2 linked regions of the Agarilytica rhodophyticola genome follow. The protein of the gene in region 2 binds, or shares a complex with, the protein of the main gene of each other region. Links are inferred from orthologs where the notes say so. Each region holds a gene or a part of one and is shown on either strand. Other genes may lie near its edges.

Region 1 (8,580 bases), 4.2 Mb from region 2 along the record:
TCCTGCTTGGCTACCTTCAAAGCTTTTAAGGAGTCGAGCACCTGCTCATTGTGAATTTCGCGGCGTATTTCATCGACACCGAGTTGCTGTTCCAGCTCCACGCGTGTACTACTGATCATACGTTTAACACGACCAACCCACACCAAGCCCGTTTTCAGAGCTTCAGGAAGTCTGTCTGGCCCAACAACTATAAGACCCACAATGGCAATAACAACAAGTTCAGCAAAGCCCATATTGCGCTACTTACTTCGCTTCAGTGGTTTCTTTTTTTTCCACAGTGTCTTCTATATTTTCACTGTGTTTATCAGCTTCCACTTTTTTAACTTCATTATCGTCATCGGCCATGGCTTTTTTAAAGCCCTTAAGAGCGCCGCCTAGATCACCACCTAAACCGCGTAGCTTTTTAGTACCGAATAGAAGCAATACTATGACAAGTATTAACAGTAATGACCAAGGGCTAATTCCACCAAGTCCCATATCTTCTCCAAGAACTATATCTTCAGTTATGTTTTAAGTTACATACTGTGTTTTACGTAACAGTATCTATCAATTATAGGTGTCGATTATTACGACTTATTGCGAGACGCTTTTTCTTCGAGGCCCGAGAGATTAAAGCGCCTGGAAAGTTCTTCCAATACCGCAGAACTATCTGTTCCCAAATGAGATAGCATCACCATCGAATGAAACCACAAATCGGCGGTTTCCGCGACCAATAGATCGAGTTGGCCAGAGCGCTCGGCATCTTTCGCTGCAATGATCGTTTCTGTAGATTCCTCGCCAACTTTTTCGAGAATTTTATTCAATCCTTTCTCATGTAGTTGCGCCACATAAGATTCTTCAGCACTTGCACTGTTTTTACGTTCTTCAAGTACTTTATCGAGTACTTGTAATACCTGGCTCATGAATATATATCCTTAGGATCTTTTATAACGTCTTCTACTGTGTGCCATTTACCGTCGATAAGCTCTCTATAAAAACAGGACTCTCGTCCAGTATGACAGGCAATATTGCCGATCTGTTGGACTTTTAGTACCAGTACATCTGCGTCACAATCTAGGCGGATACTCTCTACTATCTGAGTATTGCCTGATGACTCACCTTTGCGCCACAATTTTTGACGTGATCTAGACCAGTAGACGGCTTTTTTCTCTTCGGCGGTTATCTTCAATGATTCCCTGTTCATCCATGCCATCATAAGTATTTTACCTGTATTTGCATCCTGTGCGATGGCGGGTAATAGGCCGTCTGATGTCCACTTTATTTCATCGAGAAAATCTGTACTGATCATTGAGTCGTGCATCTCATCGTAAGTGATTATTCTACCGGATTTGCTGTTTTGCGCGAAGTAACTTAACGAAAAGTAACCCCTATATGAGGACGCGTTAGCATGTTTTATAGGTTAATAATTGCGTTTCACAATATATTGTGCCAGTAGGCGTAACATTTGTCCTTGCTCTCCAAATGGGGCCAAAGCGTCTATAGCGTTTTCATATAAGTCTCTAACTTTCTCCTGAGCATTTTCTAGCCCCAATAGTGAAACGTATGTGGGCTTGTTGCGCTTAATATCGGCACCTTGTGCTTTACCCAAGGTTTTTGTATCTGAAGTGACATCTAAAATATCGTCCTGAATCTGGAAGGCTAAGCCAATAGTTTGAGCAAAGCTTCTAAGTTTGGTGAAGCTCTGTTCATTAGCATTCGCTGAAAGCGCGCCTAGCACTACACTAGCTTCGATTAATGCCCCGGTTTTATGCTTGTGCATTGTCTCCATCTGGCTAATAGAGGGTGCCGAGTCCACTGCTTCGAGATCTATTGCTTGGCCCACTACCATACCTCGTGCGCCGGACGCGCGGGCGAGTTCGGATATGGCATTAATACGCAGTTGCGGAGGGAGTGGTATATTGCTGTCAGCCAAAACCTCAAATGCTAGAGTCTGTAAAGCATCTCCAGCAAGGATGGCGGTTGCTTCGTCATAAGCAATATGACATGTGGGCTTGCCGCGTCTTAGCTCATCATCATCCATTGCCGGTAAGTCATCATGAATTAGGCTATATACATGGATACACTCAAGAGCACATGCGAAGTTATCTGTGGCATCGTTGGCATTATTTAGAGCTTGGGCTGTGGCGTATGCCAATAATGGCCGCATTCTTTTGCCGCCACCAAGCAAGCTGTGTTTCATTGCAGCGACTAGGGTAGTGTTATGGCTGTCTATGTTATCTAACAATTGGGCGAGTTTAGCTTCAATTCTCGCCTGATAATGAGAAATAAATTCACCTAGGCTTGGATTCATGGGACAGCTGCTAATCCAAGGAGGAGGTATCAAATTCCGTTGTTCGTTGCTCTCCATCCTGTTCCAACAGAATGTTTACCCGTTGTTCGGCTTCTTGTAGTGCAGCCTGGCATGTGCGTGTAAGCTTGATGCCACTTTCGAACGTTTTTAGTGATTCTTCAAGACTTAAATCGCCGTTCTCAAGTGCCTGCACGACACCTTCAAGCTCTTGCAGTGATTTCTCGAAATCGAGTGTTTTTTTTGTAGACAAAAGTGCTCTCCTATTGAGCGGCTTACCCTACAGAAGGCTTGCATAGGGGTCAATACACAATCTTCAAAATAAGCTTCCATAACAAACCTTCATTATTTTTTGTTAATGCCGATATTCATCTATGGGAGATAAAAATACCTTCTATCTATCGCCTAATGTACCCCTGAGTCGATGTTAAGAGCGCCATTTTTATATGGTGTGAGAATACTGAAGATTAATGGGGTTATGTAGCTTTTATTATAAAAATCAAAAGCTTAATAGGTTTTTATATATTGCCCAAAACTTGTTTCAGTGGCCTGCTAGACTAATAAATAGTCTTTCCTAAAAGTTGGCGGTTTTTTGATTTTTCATCATTACGCTTTAGGCCATATGAGTTTTACTGAATGAATGTAAATGTTGTGAGGAGTAGGAAGTGGATTTAGCAACCCTCGTTGGCATGCTCGGCGCGATTGCGCTTATCGTCATTTCGATGTTGATGAGTGGCGAACTTGGTATGTTTGTCAATGGCCCTTCTCTGGTAATTGTTGTTGGCGGAAGTATTTTCGCTGTGATGATCAAGTATGGTTTGGGGCAGTTTTTGGGTGCCATGAAAGTCGCAGGGAAAAGTTTTAAAAATTCATTACCCGATACTAATGAGTTGATTGATGAGATTGTGGGACTGGCGGATGAAGCGCGCAAAGGCGGATTGCTCTCTCTTGAAGGGAAAGAAGTGAGCAGCGACTTTCTGCAAAGAGGTATTCAGTTACTGGTAGATGGCCACGATCCCGAAGTTGTTAAGACCCTCCTTTCAAAAGATAAAAATCAGGCCGTGGAGCGCCATGCCGTTGGCTCATCTATTTTCGCTTCTATGACAGATATGGCACCAGCCATGGGAATGATTGGGACGCTAATCGGTTTGGTTGCTATGTTGGCCAATATGGATGACCCCAAGGCGATTGGGCCTGCGATGGCGGTTGCGCTGTTGACGACTCTATACGGGGCGATTATTGCCAATGCAATGACTGGCCCCATAGCGGACAAACTTAAATTGCGCGCAGCTGAAGAAGCCATGGTCAAGAGCCTCGTTATCGATGCTTTACTGGCGATTCAAGGAGGACAAAACCCACGGGTTATTGATTCCATGTTACGCAATTACCTACCCGAAGGTAAGCGCGAAACAGAAGCTGAATAATCTTCTATACACACAGAGGTGTCTGAATGAGTGATGAAGATGAAGAAGGTGGCTGCGACTGCCCGCCGGGGTTGCCGCCTTGGATGGGAACATTTGCCGACCTCATGTCATTGTTGATGTGTTTTTTCGTATTGTTATTGTCATTCTCAGAAATGGACGCGATGAAATTTAAGCGTCTAGCCGGAACTATGGCTCAGGCTTTTGGTGTGCAGAACAAATTGAATGTTACAGATATACCGAAGGGGACAAGCATTATTGCTCAAGAATTCAGTCCCGGACGACCGGAATCCACACCTATAAACGAGATTTGGCAACATACTGAAGATATTACCGAAATGTCCCTGGAAGTAGATTGTAATGAAGAATTTACCGTCGAGCAGGGTGATGATAGCTTTGATGCTGGGGTAAAAGTACGGGTTAAAGAAAAGCTGCAGGAACTGCTTGAAAAGACGGAGCAAGATGCCTTCCAACTAGCCGATGCGCTCGAGGAGCAAATCATGGAGGGACAGGTAGAAGTTGAAACACGTGGTCGTCTCATCATTATTAGGATTCGTGAGAAAGGCTCTTTCGTATCCGGGTCAGCACAAATGTCACCTTCTTATATTGACGTCATGCGCGAAGTAAAGGCGGTGTTGGTACAGAAGCCTGGAAGAATCGAAATACAAGGCCATACGGATGATATCCCTATCAGTAACTCGCGTTTTCGTTCAAATTGGGAGCTGTCTTCCTCTCGCGCCGTGAGTGTTGCTATGGAGTTGATGAAAGGTGGTGAATTAACCCCAAAGCGCTTCGAAGTTTCAGGTTTTTCTGATACCGTACCTCTGGCGCCAAATGATTCTAGGGAAAACCGTGCACGCAACCGACGGGTTGAAATTCTCATTAAACAGGGTTTAGAGAACGAGTTAGATGAAGAAGATATCAAACTTTTAAAAGAACAAGAGGATGGCGATGATATCCTTAGAGAGCTCGACCTAGCACCTGAATATCTTTTTGATCTTGAACCAGAAGAAATTTTTTAGGCGAAACTATGCGACAAAATGAGAGGCGACGATATTTCCGCATTAATGAAACTATTGGTATCTCATACCAGGTACTAGAAGGCGATAATCATGATATCGGGTTTCAAAAAGGTAACGCGAGTGTCTTAGAGCTTGTTTCTAAGCACGATCAACAGATTGAACGTCTATTAGTGGAATTGGCAGATGAGCACCCAAAAATTGTCGAGTTAATTACGGTGTTTAATCAAAAACTCGAGAGAGTGGTGAACCAGTTAGTGCTAGAAAATCAGGTGATCAGTCGTATTGCTCACAGAGTTAAAGCCGCAAATATTAGTGCTTGTGGTATTGCATTTGAAAACGATGAACAAATTACAAAAGGTGCCAAGCTAAAGATGGAGCTAACTTTGTTTCCGTCGGAGAAAAAAATAGTCGTCAACGGTATAATCGTAGGCTGTGAACCTATTAGTGATAAAAAATCTTGGTATTGGCGCATCGACTTCTACAGCATGGGGGAGCAAGCACAAGAACTTTTGATTCAGCATATTGTGCAGTGTCAAAGCCAGCAACTTAAAAAGATGCGTGGTAACTAGTTCCGTATACAATATTCACCTCTTTAGATGGTGTTTTTCTATTGATTCATTTATAACTAAAAGCGATAAATAGATTATTTACATAATCTTGTTGTTTTTATGCGTGTGGCGCGCTATTCTTCGTTCGTGAGAAATATCTCACACGATTTGACGACAATCTCCACTAGCTCGGATACGTCCCGGCGTTAAAATGGTGGTTGTTAAGGACGCGTACATATGGACATGGGCAAGGAGCAAGGACGGTTTAGCCATACTGGCCCGAGGATTGGGTACATCCTGTGAGTTAGCCACGACACATCAATGTCGTGGCGTTTTCTATCCCGCTAACTTTTTCTTATTCTTTATTTAATCTGAAGTTTATAACATTCGCAGTCATGTTCTTTCTGTAATGTCATACTTTATTCATATTTCTGTTGATATTATGGCTACCTGCTTACTTGACTAAATTATGATATATCGTAATATTTCCACGTAAGCGTTTGTAATATTTGCAATAGATGTCAATACTAAATAGTAATAACTGTCTAGGTTTGATTTTAAGAGGAATACTGTCTTCAAGTATTTAAATCGACAAATAGAGGTAGGAGCTTTAATACCTATATTCCATACCCGACATTATCAGTCGAAATTGGTGACTGGGAGACTTTTTTGCTCTTTAACCTTTAGCCATAATTTTAAAAACCCCGCTCGATTGATTTCAGCGGGGTTTTTTCGTTTTAGGGTGTAAAGAATTATGGATTTAACTGGTGGATTTTTTGATAAGTGATTTGCGTTAGAAAATTGATAATCACGCTTTTTATTTTTATTCAATTTTTCAGCGTAATAGTGCAATACATTAAGGCGAGCTCTTTTTCTATTTTTTAGATGTGCGCGTATTTGTTTAATTAAAATTATAGGTGACAAGTGTGGAAGCAAGAATACTTCGGCTTAATATGGCAGGTCAGCCTATCGAGTGGCTACATTGGAAAGAATGTGTCAACTTATACGCTAGGGGGATTGTGTCTTGGTCTTTAGGTGGCGTTGTCCGGCGGGTTTGTGGTGGTAGATCTCGTTTAACAGGCTCACAAACAACCATTGACTTACCAGCTATTGTTGCTTGTCATGGCAATAAGTTAATGCAAATGCGCTTAGATCCTCCACTGACAAATCCGGCACTTTTTTATCGCGATAATTGCCAATGTCTCTATTGTGGTCATTATTTTACTTTTGATGAACTGTCCCGTGACCACGTTGTTCCAAGTAGTCGCGGTGGTCTCGATCGCTGGGAAAATGTTGTTGCTGCATGTAAGCGTTGTAATCAGTTTAAGGGCGATAAGATGCTCGACGAAACTAATATGGAGTTGTTGGCCTTGCCTTATCGACCTAATCCATATGAATATATGGCGTTGATAAACAGCCGACGCCTCCGAGGCGATCAATTTGAATATCTGCGCTCGCGCTTTTCTCGCTATAGTGGGGAGGGGCTGGCTCTTCTATAAACTTTATATAAAATGGACTAAATTTCCTTCTGATTTGTCTTTACAAGTCTCTTGCTGCGTTGCAAAATATCCTCTGTTAAAACTATTGCAAATAATACATATAAATAACGAAAAATAGGGGGACGTCATGCGTAACGTAGAAGTGGCATTGGATATTCGAGCCAATTTAGGTGAATGTCCACGTTGGGATGAAAAATCAGGTCTATTGTATTGGATTGATATCAATGCTTTCAAACTTCATAGACTAGACCCCAAGACAGGCATTAATGAAACTCTTACTTTTGACGAAGAAATAGGATGCTTCAGTCTGCGTAAGGAAAGCGGCTATGTACTAGCAATGCGCAGCGGCTTTTATTTTCTCGATGACTGGAATACGGAATTGCGCTCAATTAGTGATCCTGAAGCCGGATTAGATAAAAATCGTTTTAATGATGGACGTTGTGATGCTGAAGGACGTTTTATTGCGGGCTCTTACTACCCACCTAAAGATCATGAAGGCGCTAGCCTATGGTCCCTCGGGACAGACCTTTCAGTAAAAAAATTAGTCGGCAATTTACTTACATCCAATGGTTCTGCTTTTAGCCCTGATAATAAAACCTTCTATCTTTCTGATACACCCAAGCATGTCATTTACCGCTATGACTACGACCTGAGTACAGGCTCAATTGCCAATGGTCGAATATTCCATGAATTTCCTCATGGCAATGGTCGTCCAGATGGCGCTGCAGTGGATGTTGAGGGCTTCTATTGGACTGCTTTGTATGAGGGTAGTCGCATTGCGCGATTAAGCCCCGAAGGTGAAATTGTCGAGGAAATTACAGTGCCTGCTACCTGTCCCACTATGGTAGCTTTCGGCGGCGATGATATGAAAACATTATTCATCACTACTGTTGGTAATCGTTCAGAAGAAGAATTAGAAAAATATCCTCACTCCGGCGCGGTATTTAAAGTTGAGGTAGATGTTCCTGGTTTACCTGAACATCGTTTTGCTCTTTAATTAAAGATAATGGGGCAACTATTGTGAGATCACATAGTTTGTAAGATCACATAGTTGCTCACCTAATAAGTTGCCCCGCTGATATATAGGCGCTGCTATTTTAAATACTTCGCATGAAAACGCAGATGTTGTTCAATAAAGCTGGCAATGAAAAAATAACTGTGGTCATAGCCTTCGTTTAGGTGAACATCTACTGCTTGTATATCTAATTGCTCAACAGTCTTTTGCAAATTATCAATCAGTAATTGATCTTGCAAAAAGCCATCTTCTAAACCCTGGTGAATGAGTGTTGGTAAAATGGATTTATTTTTTTTCAGTAGTTCGCAAGTATCGTACGCTTGCCATGCCTGTTCCTCATCACCTAGATAAGCGCTAAAAGCTTTTTTACCCCAGGGACACTGGGTTGGATTAACGATGGGAGCAAAGGCCGAGATAGAATTGTACTTTTCTGGCTTACTCAATGCACAAACGAGAGCGCCGTGCCCTCCCATAGAATGCCCGCTGATTGAGGCCTTACCATTGCTTGGAAAGTTCTGCTCGATAATGACTGGCAATTCCTCTGTGACATAGTCAAACATGTGGTAGTGCTTCGACCAAGGCAACTGAGTCGCATTGACATAGAAGCCCGCGCCCAGGCCAAAATCCCAGTCGCCATTAGGATCATCAGCAACCTCTTCTCCTCTAGGGGAGGTATCAGGTGCTACCACTATTATGCCTAATTCAGAGGCACATCGCTGCGCTCCTGCTTTTTGTACAAAGTTTTCATCGGTACAGGTTAAGCCTGAAAGCCAATATAAAACAGGCGC
Region 2 (8,700 bases):
AATAACCAATAATCGATACTCATAACATACTCACAACTTAACATACCTTGCCGCTGATAGACTATTTCAGACTCTAAACGAAAGCAGCAATTCGTTAGGCCAAAATCAGGGTCAAATAATTGGCGTTAACAAATATCTATCTATTGAATCAGCAAAAATTGAACCAGTTTGTCTTTGAATATAATATACCTCAGCCTGCCATAAACATCGGCAGTACATTTGTGATCGAAATGTTAGGCAGACATAAGCTGTTTTGTCTTTAGAGCATCTCTATATGAGAGGTGCTCTGTAAACCACCAGCTTGGACATTTTCAGGATCGATTATTAAAAATAACGAGGATATTGCGATCATGGGACTTTTGAGGGTTTTAGGTTTTCTCCTGTTATCTATCTTTGCCATTGCCGTTGTAGTACTAATTATCTGTCTTGGCATGATGACTCAACAAGAAACATTTGATCAATATAGTCTTGCCGACGATATTATTTCTCTTGATCAAAACTGGCCGCCAGATGTCCGTCAACAAATGCATTTTGCAAGTTTTGGCTCGAAATTGATGCCTTACTCGGTTTTTACCAGTTTGGAGGTTGCCGAAAGTGAAGAGCTACTGAGCAGTGATATCCACATGCAGCGTCTGGGTTTTATCCCTCAGCTTTCCGCAACCAATAACCCCGCTGGCTTACCCATAGGCTTCGCGGTGTATAGTGAGGATGTGATGCAAGACTGGGTAGGGTTGACCTGTGCGGCATGCCATACCAGTTCGATCACCTATCAAGATAGTAGCATCGTTATCGATGGTGGACCAGGCATGTTGGATTTTCTATCCTTTGAACGGGCAATAAGTAATGCGCTAAATGCCACACTTGCACAGGCAGAAAAATTTAATCGATTAGCAGAACGTTTACAGCTTGAAAGTGAAGAAGATAAAACTATGCTCAAGCTTTCGCTACAAGAACGTGCAGATTTCTTTGCTAAAAGGATTGCGGTCAATCAAGTAGATGTAGCCTATGGCCATGGGCGTTTAGATGCTTTTGGACGGATTTTTAATGCGGTCACTACTTCTGCCATGGCAATACCTGAAAACAAACGCCAGCCCAATGCTCCTGTCAGTATACCTATGCTTTGGGACGCCCAGCATTTAGATTTAGTGCAATGGAATGGCTCTGCACCCAATACTAACCCAGGCCCGTTAGTGCAAAATGCCACAACAGTATTGGCAGTCTATGGCGAAATTGATATGAAAGGGAAGGGCATGGGGTATCCTTCTTCAATCGATATGGTGAACCTCGGCTATATTCAAAGTCAGTATCAAGGTCTTACCTCGCCAATCTGGCCGGAACATATCTTGGGTGCGATTGATCGTACCAGGGCAGCTAGAGGCGAAGAAATATATCGACAACAATGCTTGTCTTGTCATGAGCTTATTGATCGCACTGATAGCAATAGAAAGTTGCGAGCAACGTTAGTTGATATCCCTGAAATTGGTACCGATCCTGTGATGGCTGAGAATTTTTCTACGCGAAAATCATATACCGGTTATCTTGAAGGAAAAAGAATGGGAGTTATTGCAGGTAAACGATTTGCCGATGAAGTGCCGACAATAGAGCTGGTGGTAAATGCCACGGTGGGGAGTATGCTTGATCAGCCCTTGCAAGTCATTGCAGCCTTTATTGCTGAAGCAAAATCTGTTTATAGTGCAAGTGTCGATTTTGATCGCAAGGCTTATAAAGCTAGGTCACTTAATGGTGTATGGGCCACTGGGCCTTTTCTTCATAACGGCTCTATTCCCACCCTTTATCATATGCTACAAAAAGTTGAGCTGCGTCCTGAAGTTTTTTATGTGGGTAATAAAGAAATCGACCCTAAGAAAGTAGGGTTTATCCATAGCGAAGCGCCTTTTACCAGTAAGTTTGATACCCGTTTATATGGCAACAGCAACAGTGGGCATTTATTTGGCACCGACTTAAGTGAAACAGATAAATGGGCATTGGTTGAGTACCTGAAAACCCTCTAAATATCTAGGCTCTATTAATAGTTTAGGTAGATTAGGTGGATGAGATAAATTACGTAAAAAAACGGGCAGGTCGCCACTGATAATAGCCATCTTCTTGGGAGACATGCATAGGCGTCTGAAACACCTCACTTAGTCTCTGGGAGGTGAGGGCTCCCGATTTATCGCCATCAAAATTAATCTTGCCTTCTTTAAGAATCACGATACGCTCAATCTCCGGAATGATTTCCTGGATATGGTGGGTGACTAAAATTAAGCTTATCCCTTGCTTAGCAAGCTCTCTCAAGTCTTCAATAATTTGGAAGGCCGCACTAATATCCAAGCCACTGCTTGGTTCATCCAGTACGATGACCTCTGGTTTATGAACGGTTGCACGGGCGATGAGCAAACGCCTTTGTTGCCCTGTAGAAAGTTGGAGAAACTGCCTATCTCTAAGTGACTCGATACGTAAACGAGCTAGGGCTTGTTCTGCCAAATGGACTTGTTGTTCATCGTACTGATGATGACGGTATAGACCTATGGAACCGAAAAATGCAGACATCACCACATCTAAGCCTGTAGCGATAGCTTGATATTGGTTTTGTAATTCATGAGACACGACGCCTATTTTATTTCTTAAATTCCAAATATTGACTTTGTCATCGCCGAATAACTTAACGTGAGAGCCAGCTTGAACCACTGGATATAATTCTCGCGTTAACAACTTAAGCAGGGTAGTTTTGCCCGCACCATTAGGGCCTAAAATTGCGACGTGTTCACCGGCATTAATATTTAAAGAAAGATTGTCAAATACACAATGAGATTCACGGAATACACGCGCATTTTTAATGTCAAGGATTGAGGAGGGCATGGTGTAAGTCTTGTTTATTTATCTGCTGCAGGGGGCCTGAGGTTATACTTTATTCGACGAATGCTATCGATGCAGTCATTAGCTTCATCACGACTATAGCCACTGGCTCTTAATACATAGTTTGATAATTGTAAACTTGCTTCGAGAGTTTCAGGAACAATGCGGCTAGCACCACTGGCAATTAAATTTTCTGAATGGCTGGTGTCTCTGGCACGCACAATAACCGTTAAATCAGACCATTGGTGCTTGGCAATATCTAGTGTTTTAAGCGCACTTTTTGCATCATTCATGGTAATTAATAAGGCCGATGCTCGTTCAATACCTACGTGTTTTAACACTTCTGTACGGGATGCATCTCCGACATACACAGGTTTATCCGTTTTATGGTGCTGGGATACTTCCTCGGGATTATTATCGATGGCAACATAGGGAATGGCTTGTGATTGTAAAACTTCTGCAACAGATGCCCCCACTCTGCCAAAGCCGGCGATAATGATGTGATCGTGGAGATCTTCATGTTCAGTATCGGTAACAGCAATGCTTTGCTCTGGTTGAATACGCTTGCTCACCCATTGGCCGATACTAGCCAATGCGGGTGTTAGCATCATGGACATCCCTGCGACGGCTACCATGAATTGTGCGATGCTGTTATCCACTAAGTTATATACCAAAGTCGCCTGACCGATAACTACAAAGGCAAATTCTCCTGCCTCTGATAGCAAGATTGCTGAGCGAATAGCGTTGGCAAGATCGATACGAAACAACAATGCGCAGACGAAAGTAATACATGTTTTTAGTAGAATTAATCCAAATACTGACGCGATTAGCCATAAGCCATTTTCGAAGGCGACAGCAAAATCGATATTCATTCCCACTGACATAAAGAAAAGGCCCAGGAACAAGCCTTTAAAGGGTTCTATTTCGCCTTCTATTTGGTGCCTAAACTCTGTTTCAGCAAGCAGTAGCCCAGCCATAAATGCACCCAGAGCCATCGACAGCCCAGCGACACCTGTTAGCATCGATATGGCAAGGATAGTGAGCAGGGTCATCGCAGTGAATACGTCAATACTATGAGTATGCGCTGCTATTGCAAATAGTTTACGTAAACCTAGGCGGCCAATTGCTACAATCAATACAATTGCAATGACAGCATTAAGTAAAGCGACGGTGATACTGGCTAAGATACTGCCATCTTCTTTTTGACCAAATAAAGAAAGTAAAATTAAAATCGGAACGACAGCAAGATCTTGAAATAGAAGAATTGAAAAGCTATGACGGCCATGGCGGGTAGCCAGTTCTCCCCGCTCATTAAGTAATTGCATGACCATGGCAGTCGAAGACAGTGATAAACACAAACCTATAATAATAGCCGACTCGCTATTGTTGCCCCAAGCGTAAGCTATACCGCCAATGGCCAATGCACAGGTGAGCACTTGAGCAGATCCCAGACCGAAAATAATGCCGGCATAACTTTTTAATCGCTCGAAAGATAGCTCCAAGCCGATAGTAAACAAAAGAAATATGACGCCCAACTCGGCAAAATGTTGAATACCTTTTACATCTTGGACAATGGCTAAACTATGCGGGCCTATGAGCGCGCCAACGGCTAAATACCCTAAAATAGGGCTTAGGCGAATTTTTTTGAAGATAGGGACGATCACCACAACCCCTAGCAGAAACGCCGCAATCTCAACCAGATAAGGGACTTCTATGGATTTTAATGTGATATCAAAAGGCATCGTTAATTCAACTGCTTTTCTTGTACGGTAGAGGTAATTTCACCGTCGCTTAGTTTGACGTGAATGACTTCCCCTACAGCAATATCTTGAGCCGAGTGCACAATCTCTTGCTTGGCATTAAGTGTAATACTATAGCCACGTTTTAACGTGGCTATAGGGCTGACAATATCCAGTTGTGAGATCAACCTAAGATAGTCTTGTTTCTTATTCGACATTTTAACCAGAATATTACGCTTGAGATTCTTTTGTAGCGCATGCACTTGAGTTTCGCTACGTTTAATTACGTTGCGGGGAGAAGATTGTGACAATCGTTGTGCTAGAGATTTGAAATAAAAGCGGTGATTTTCATTTCTTTTATTCATGGCCTGCGATAGGCGTATTTCTAACTGATCGAGACGTTGATGCCACTGATCCAACTTATCTCGAGGGTGCTTCAATTGTCTATTTAATTGCTCAACAGTGATCGTTTTAGTTTTGATACTGTCCTTGATACGCCGCTGCAATTGCATATGGTAGTGTGAAAAACGCTCGATTAAATCGTCTCTATTTGGGCTTAGTAATTCAGCAGCAGCAGAGGGGGTTGGGGCTCTTAAATCGGCAACAAAGTCTGCGATTGTAAAATCGATCTCGTGACCGACCGCATTCACAACTGGCGTCTTAGCATCGGCAATTGCCCTAGCCAGAGCCTCGTTATTAAATGCCCATAAATCTTCTATTGAACCTCCGCCTCTGCACAATAGTATTGCATCGTAGCGCTCATCTTGATCGGCGATATGTAAGGCCTTAATGAGCGCTTGCGGTGCCTCTTCACCTTGCACGAGACTAGGGATTATTGTCACTGGCATTGCAGCAAAGCGTCTTTTCAATACACTTAAAACATCGCGAATTGCAGCCCCCGTTGGCGATGTGACAACTGCAAGGTGCTTTACTTGTGAGGGGATTGCCTGCTTCTTCTCACTGTCGAACAAACCTTCTTCTAACAGCTTTTCCTTGAGTTCGTTAAAACGTTTTTGGAGCAAACCAAAGCCTGCTTGCTCCATATGCTCGATGATCAATTGATAATCACCACGGCCTTCATACAAACTAACACGAGCACGAACTCGAACATGATCACCCGCCTTAGGTGTAAAATTAGTTTGCTGATTACGCCGCTTAAACATTGCGCAGCTGACCTGAGCCTGGCTGTCTTTTAGGGTGAAATACCAATGACCAGAAGCGGGTCGACTAATGTTTGATATTTCACCCTCAACCCAGAGTAAAGGGAAATGCACTTCTAAAAGGCTTTTTACTTTTCGGTTGAGCTGAGATACCGAAAATGTTTGCTGATTATTGTCAATTAAATTCGGTGCATTATTAGGCATAATATGATTTCTATAGAAGCGAAGTGCAATTCTATCATTTTACTGGCAAGGATTAACCCTTCTGTTAAGTATTTACACAATGCTCAATAGGATGTATTTTTGTTGAAAATTACGCCACGTTTTGCAATGTAAAATCTTGTCAAACCAATGCCATAGGTCTTTAATGCTAATGTTTTATTTTATATGCTTTAAATACATTCTGGGGTCTGTTAATACCAACTTATATATTCGACATCTTGTTTTTGCAGCGTGTTGATTTGACTGAATTATAGTCTTTCGCTTTTAGTCTTAATAATTCGACTTATGCTGCTAATAAGATGTACTAACATTTGTATTAACAGTCTGTATACTCTGATAAATGACAAAGGCAGGCTTGTAGCTCGTGAAAATATCTGTACTCGAAGACGATGATGCCCAAGCAGAGTTAATGAGCCAATGGTTGACTGATGCAGGACACGAGATCAATCATAGTGCTAACTGCAAACAATTTATTGAGTCATTTGCTCTGTTTAATCCAGACTTAGCAATACTCGATTGGGAATTGCCTGACGGTACAGGTGTTGAAGTGCTTGAAACCATTCGTCAGCGGTTTGATAGCCATATTCCTATACTGTTTACAACGCAGCGTGATTCAGAAGAAGACATTGTTAATGCCTTGAAAAATGGGGCAGATGATTACCTGATTAAGCCTTTGCGCTTGCGCGAGTTTTCTGCGCGCTTAGCAGCGCTGGGACGTCGCGCAGGAATTAAAAACGATAGTGATCTAATTACAGAAGGGCCTTTTGTAATCGATACGAAAGCCGAAATTGTTATGCGTGACGGCGAACCGGTAAAACTTACGCAAAAAGATTACGCGGTAACAGTTTGTTTATTTAAAAACCTTGGCAAAGCTCTTTCTAGGGAATATTTACTTAAGGATGTATGGGGAGTAAACGCAGGGCTTGATACGCGCACAGTCGACATGCATGTTAGTCGTGTCAGGCGCGCATTAAAAATTGGCCCAGAAAATGGCTTTATCATAAAAACAATTTATCAGCATGGCTATCGCTTGGAAAAGATTAGTAATTCTTAGAAGCAATTTCATAACTGCTGTACTTGCCGATACAGCGTTAAGAATAACCTCAAAATGCTCATTTACTTCATGTAAACTCCGCTTTTTCGGTTATTTTTGTCTCGTCTCGCCTGCGTTTGCGAGTTATGAAACAGCTTCTAGTCATTTGGTAGCACATCATAGGGAGTTGAATACATGAAACGATGGCTATCGTTCGTAATAACTTTGTCTTTTTTTCTCATGGCTGACAACGTGCTGGCTGTCGATTGGACCTACACCGTTCGTAAAGGTGAAACCTTATGGGGCTTGTGTAAGAAGTACACGAAGGTTGCAAACTGCTGGTTGCGAATTGGGCCTTACAACCAAGTCGAATATCCTCGTAGTCTTGCACCTGGAACGCGCATACGTTTTCCTGTCGAGTGGCTAATCGAAGCACCTGCACCGGTAACTATCGTTTATTTAAAAGGCTCCGCGACAAAAGTTAATACTGACGGGAGTGTTACACCACTTAATAATGGTGATACCTTAACGATAGGTACATCCTTAAAAGTTGATGATGATAGCTTAGTTGTATTGGGTTTCGCGGATAAGTCGGTCATGACCGTTGATGCTGGCAGCGAACTTACCTTCGATGTTTTATCTAGTCACGGTGCTGAAGGCATGGTGGATACGCGTATCCATTTAAAGCGGGGGGCTGTGCAGACGCGTGTGTTAAAACACACACAAGAAAATAGATTTGAAGTCACAACACCGTCTTCTGTGGCTGCCGTTAGGGGAACAGATTTTCGTGTTACTAGTCTTGTGGGGAAAGAAACCGCCACACGCAACGCAGTATTTGATGGCGCTGTGGCGGTCTCTCAAGGCAAACAAGAAAAGCTATTGCCTAGGGGTAAAGGTATTTTGGCAAAACAAGGGAAGTCACTAAGTCAGGTGATAGATTTATTACCACCTACCCAGGTGCTTAATCAAACCGGCGAGGGACGAATACCATTTGACTTGCGTTGGCAGGCTTTAGAGGGGGCTGAGAGTTACCGCCTAGAAATAACGTCGGATAATAGCAAGGAAACACTAGTAAAAAACCTATCTGAAACCCATTTTACTTTTGATGATCAAGCTAACGGCTGTTATACCTTTCGTATAAGTGGCGTTGACAGCTATTCTTTTCAGGGGATGCCTGCTGAGTTTACATCTTGTCTGAAATCGATGCTATCGGCACCTGCGGATATTCGCCAACAATCAATGTCTAAAAATACGATTCAATTCAATTGGTCACAAGTAGAACAGGCTATTAAATATCGCGTTGAAATATCATTGTTTGAAGACTTTAATAGTATCATGATGTCTAAAACTGTAGACGACACATATTTCGAATTACCGTTGCGATACCCTGATACCCGTTTTGTTCGGATTGTTGCAATTGATAATAATGGTGATGAAAGCATCCCTAGTGCAAGCAGTACATTAGTAAAAACTCAGCCGCCAGCAGAAAAAAATACGCTGGGGTCTATTTTTCTAATCGTGGTACTTTTTGCTATTTTCGTATAAATTGTGATTGAGATATGACTAGAAGTTGTTTCAAAACTGGCGAACCTAGTAGCGTTAAGTGCAGCAGGTATGAAATGGCTTCTAGAAAAAATAAAAACGGTAAGCTATGTTAGCGCCGCGCTACTTTTCTTTATTGCTGGCAATG

What was found.
Region 1: the proteins of xseA (region 2) and BVC89_RS03015 are in contact, whole or in part, in a cryo-EM structure (PDB 8TXR), measured with the Escherichia coli proteins. The link is inferred for Agarilytica rhodophyticola from one-to-one orthologs.

Annotation. Positions count from the first base shown.
Region 1 is NZ_CP020038.1:704,504-713,083, forward strand. The notes cover bases 921-3,643. They hold BVC89_RS03015 (exodeoxyribonuclease VII small subunit), read right to left. Parts: upstream 2,541-3,643; coding sequence 2,301-2,540; downstream 921-2,300. Other genes in these bases: hisI (phosphoribosyl-AMP cyclohydrolase), read right to left, coding at 921-1,288; ispA ((2E,6E)-farnesyl diphosphate synthase), read right to left, coding at 1,400-2,290; pomA (flagellar motor protein PomA), read left to right, coding at 2,953-3,643. In the rest of the region: Sec-independent protein translocase protein TatB, read right to left, coding at 1-233; tatA (twin-arginine translocase TatA/TatE family subunit), read right to left, coding at 244-477; BVC89_RS03000 (phosphoribosyl-ATP diphosphatase), read right to left, coding at 567-902; more of hisI, read right to left, coding at 899-920; more of pomA, read left to right, coding at 3,644-3,711; BVC89_RS03025 (flagellar motor protein MotB), read left to right, coding at 3,738-4,730; BVC89_RS03030 (PilZ domain-containing protein), read left to right, coding at 4,739-5,299; BVC89_RS03040 (HNH endonuclease), read left to right, coding at 6,205-6,777; BVC89_RS03045 (SMP-30/gluconolactonase/LRE family protein), read left to right, coding at 6,905-7,774; fghA (S-formylglutathione hydrolase), read right to left, coding at 7,870-8,580. UniProt on the Escherichia coli protein: Bidirectionally degrades single-stranded DNA into large acid-insoluble oligonucleotides, which are then degraded further into small acid-soluble oligonucleotides.
Region 2 is NZ_CP020038.1:4,923,952-4,932,651, reverse strand. Bases 3,781-6,623 are described here. They hold xseA (exodeoxyribonuclease VII large subunit), read right to left. Parts: upstream 5,960-6,623; coding sequence 4,601-5,959; downstream 3,781-4,600. Other genes in these bases: BVC89_RS20360 (response regulator transcription factor), read left to right, coding at 6,342-6,623; BVC89_RS20370 (monovalent cation:proton antiporter-2 (CPA2) family protein), read right to left, coding at 3,781-4,598. Outside these bases: BVC89_RS20385 (energy transducer TonB), read right to left, coding at 1-44; BVC89_RS20380 (c-type cytochrome), read left to right, coding at 351-2,012; BVC89_RS20375 (ABC transporter ATP-binding protein), read right to left, coding at 2,062-2,859; more of BVC89_RS20370, read right to left, coding at 2,874-3,780; more of BVC89_RS20360, read left to right, coding at 6,624-7,031; BVC89_RS20355 (FecR domain-containing protein), read left to right, coding at 7,206-8,555; BVC89_RS20350 (CHASE2 domain-containing protein), read left to right, coding at 8,662-8,700. UniProt on the Escherichia coli protein: Bidirectionally degrades single-stranded DNA into large acid-insoluble oligonucleotides, which are then degraded further into small acid-soluble oligonucleotides.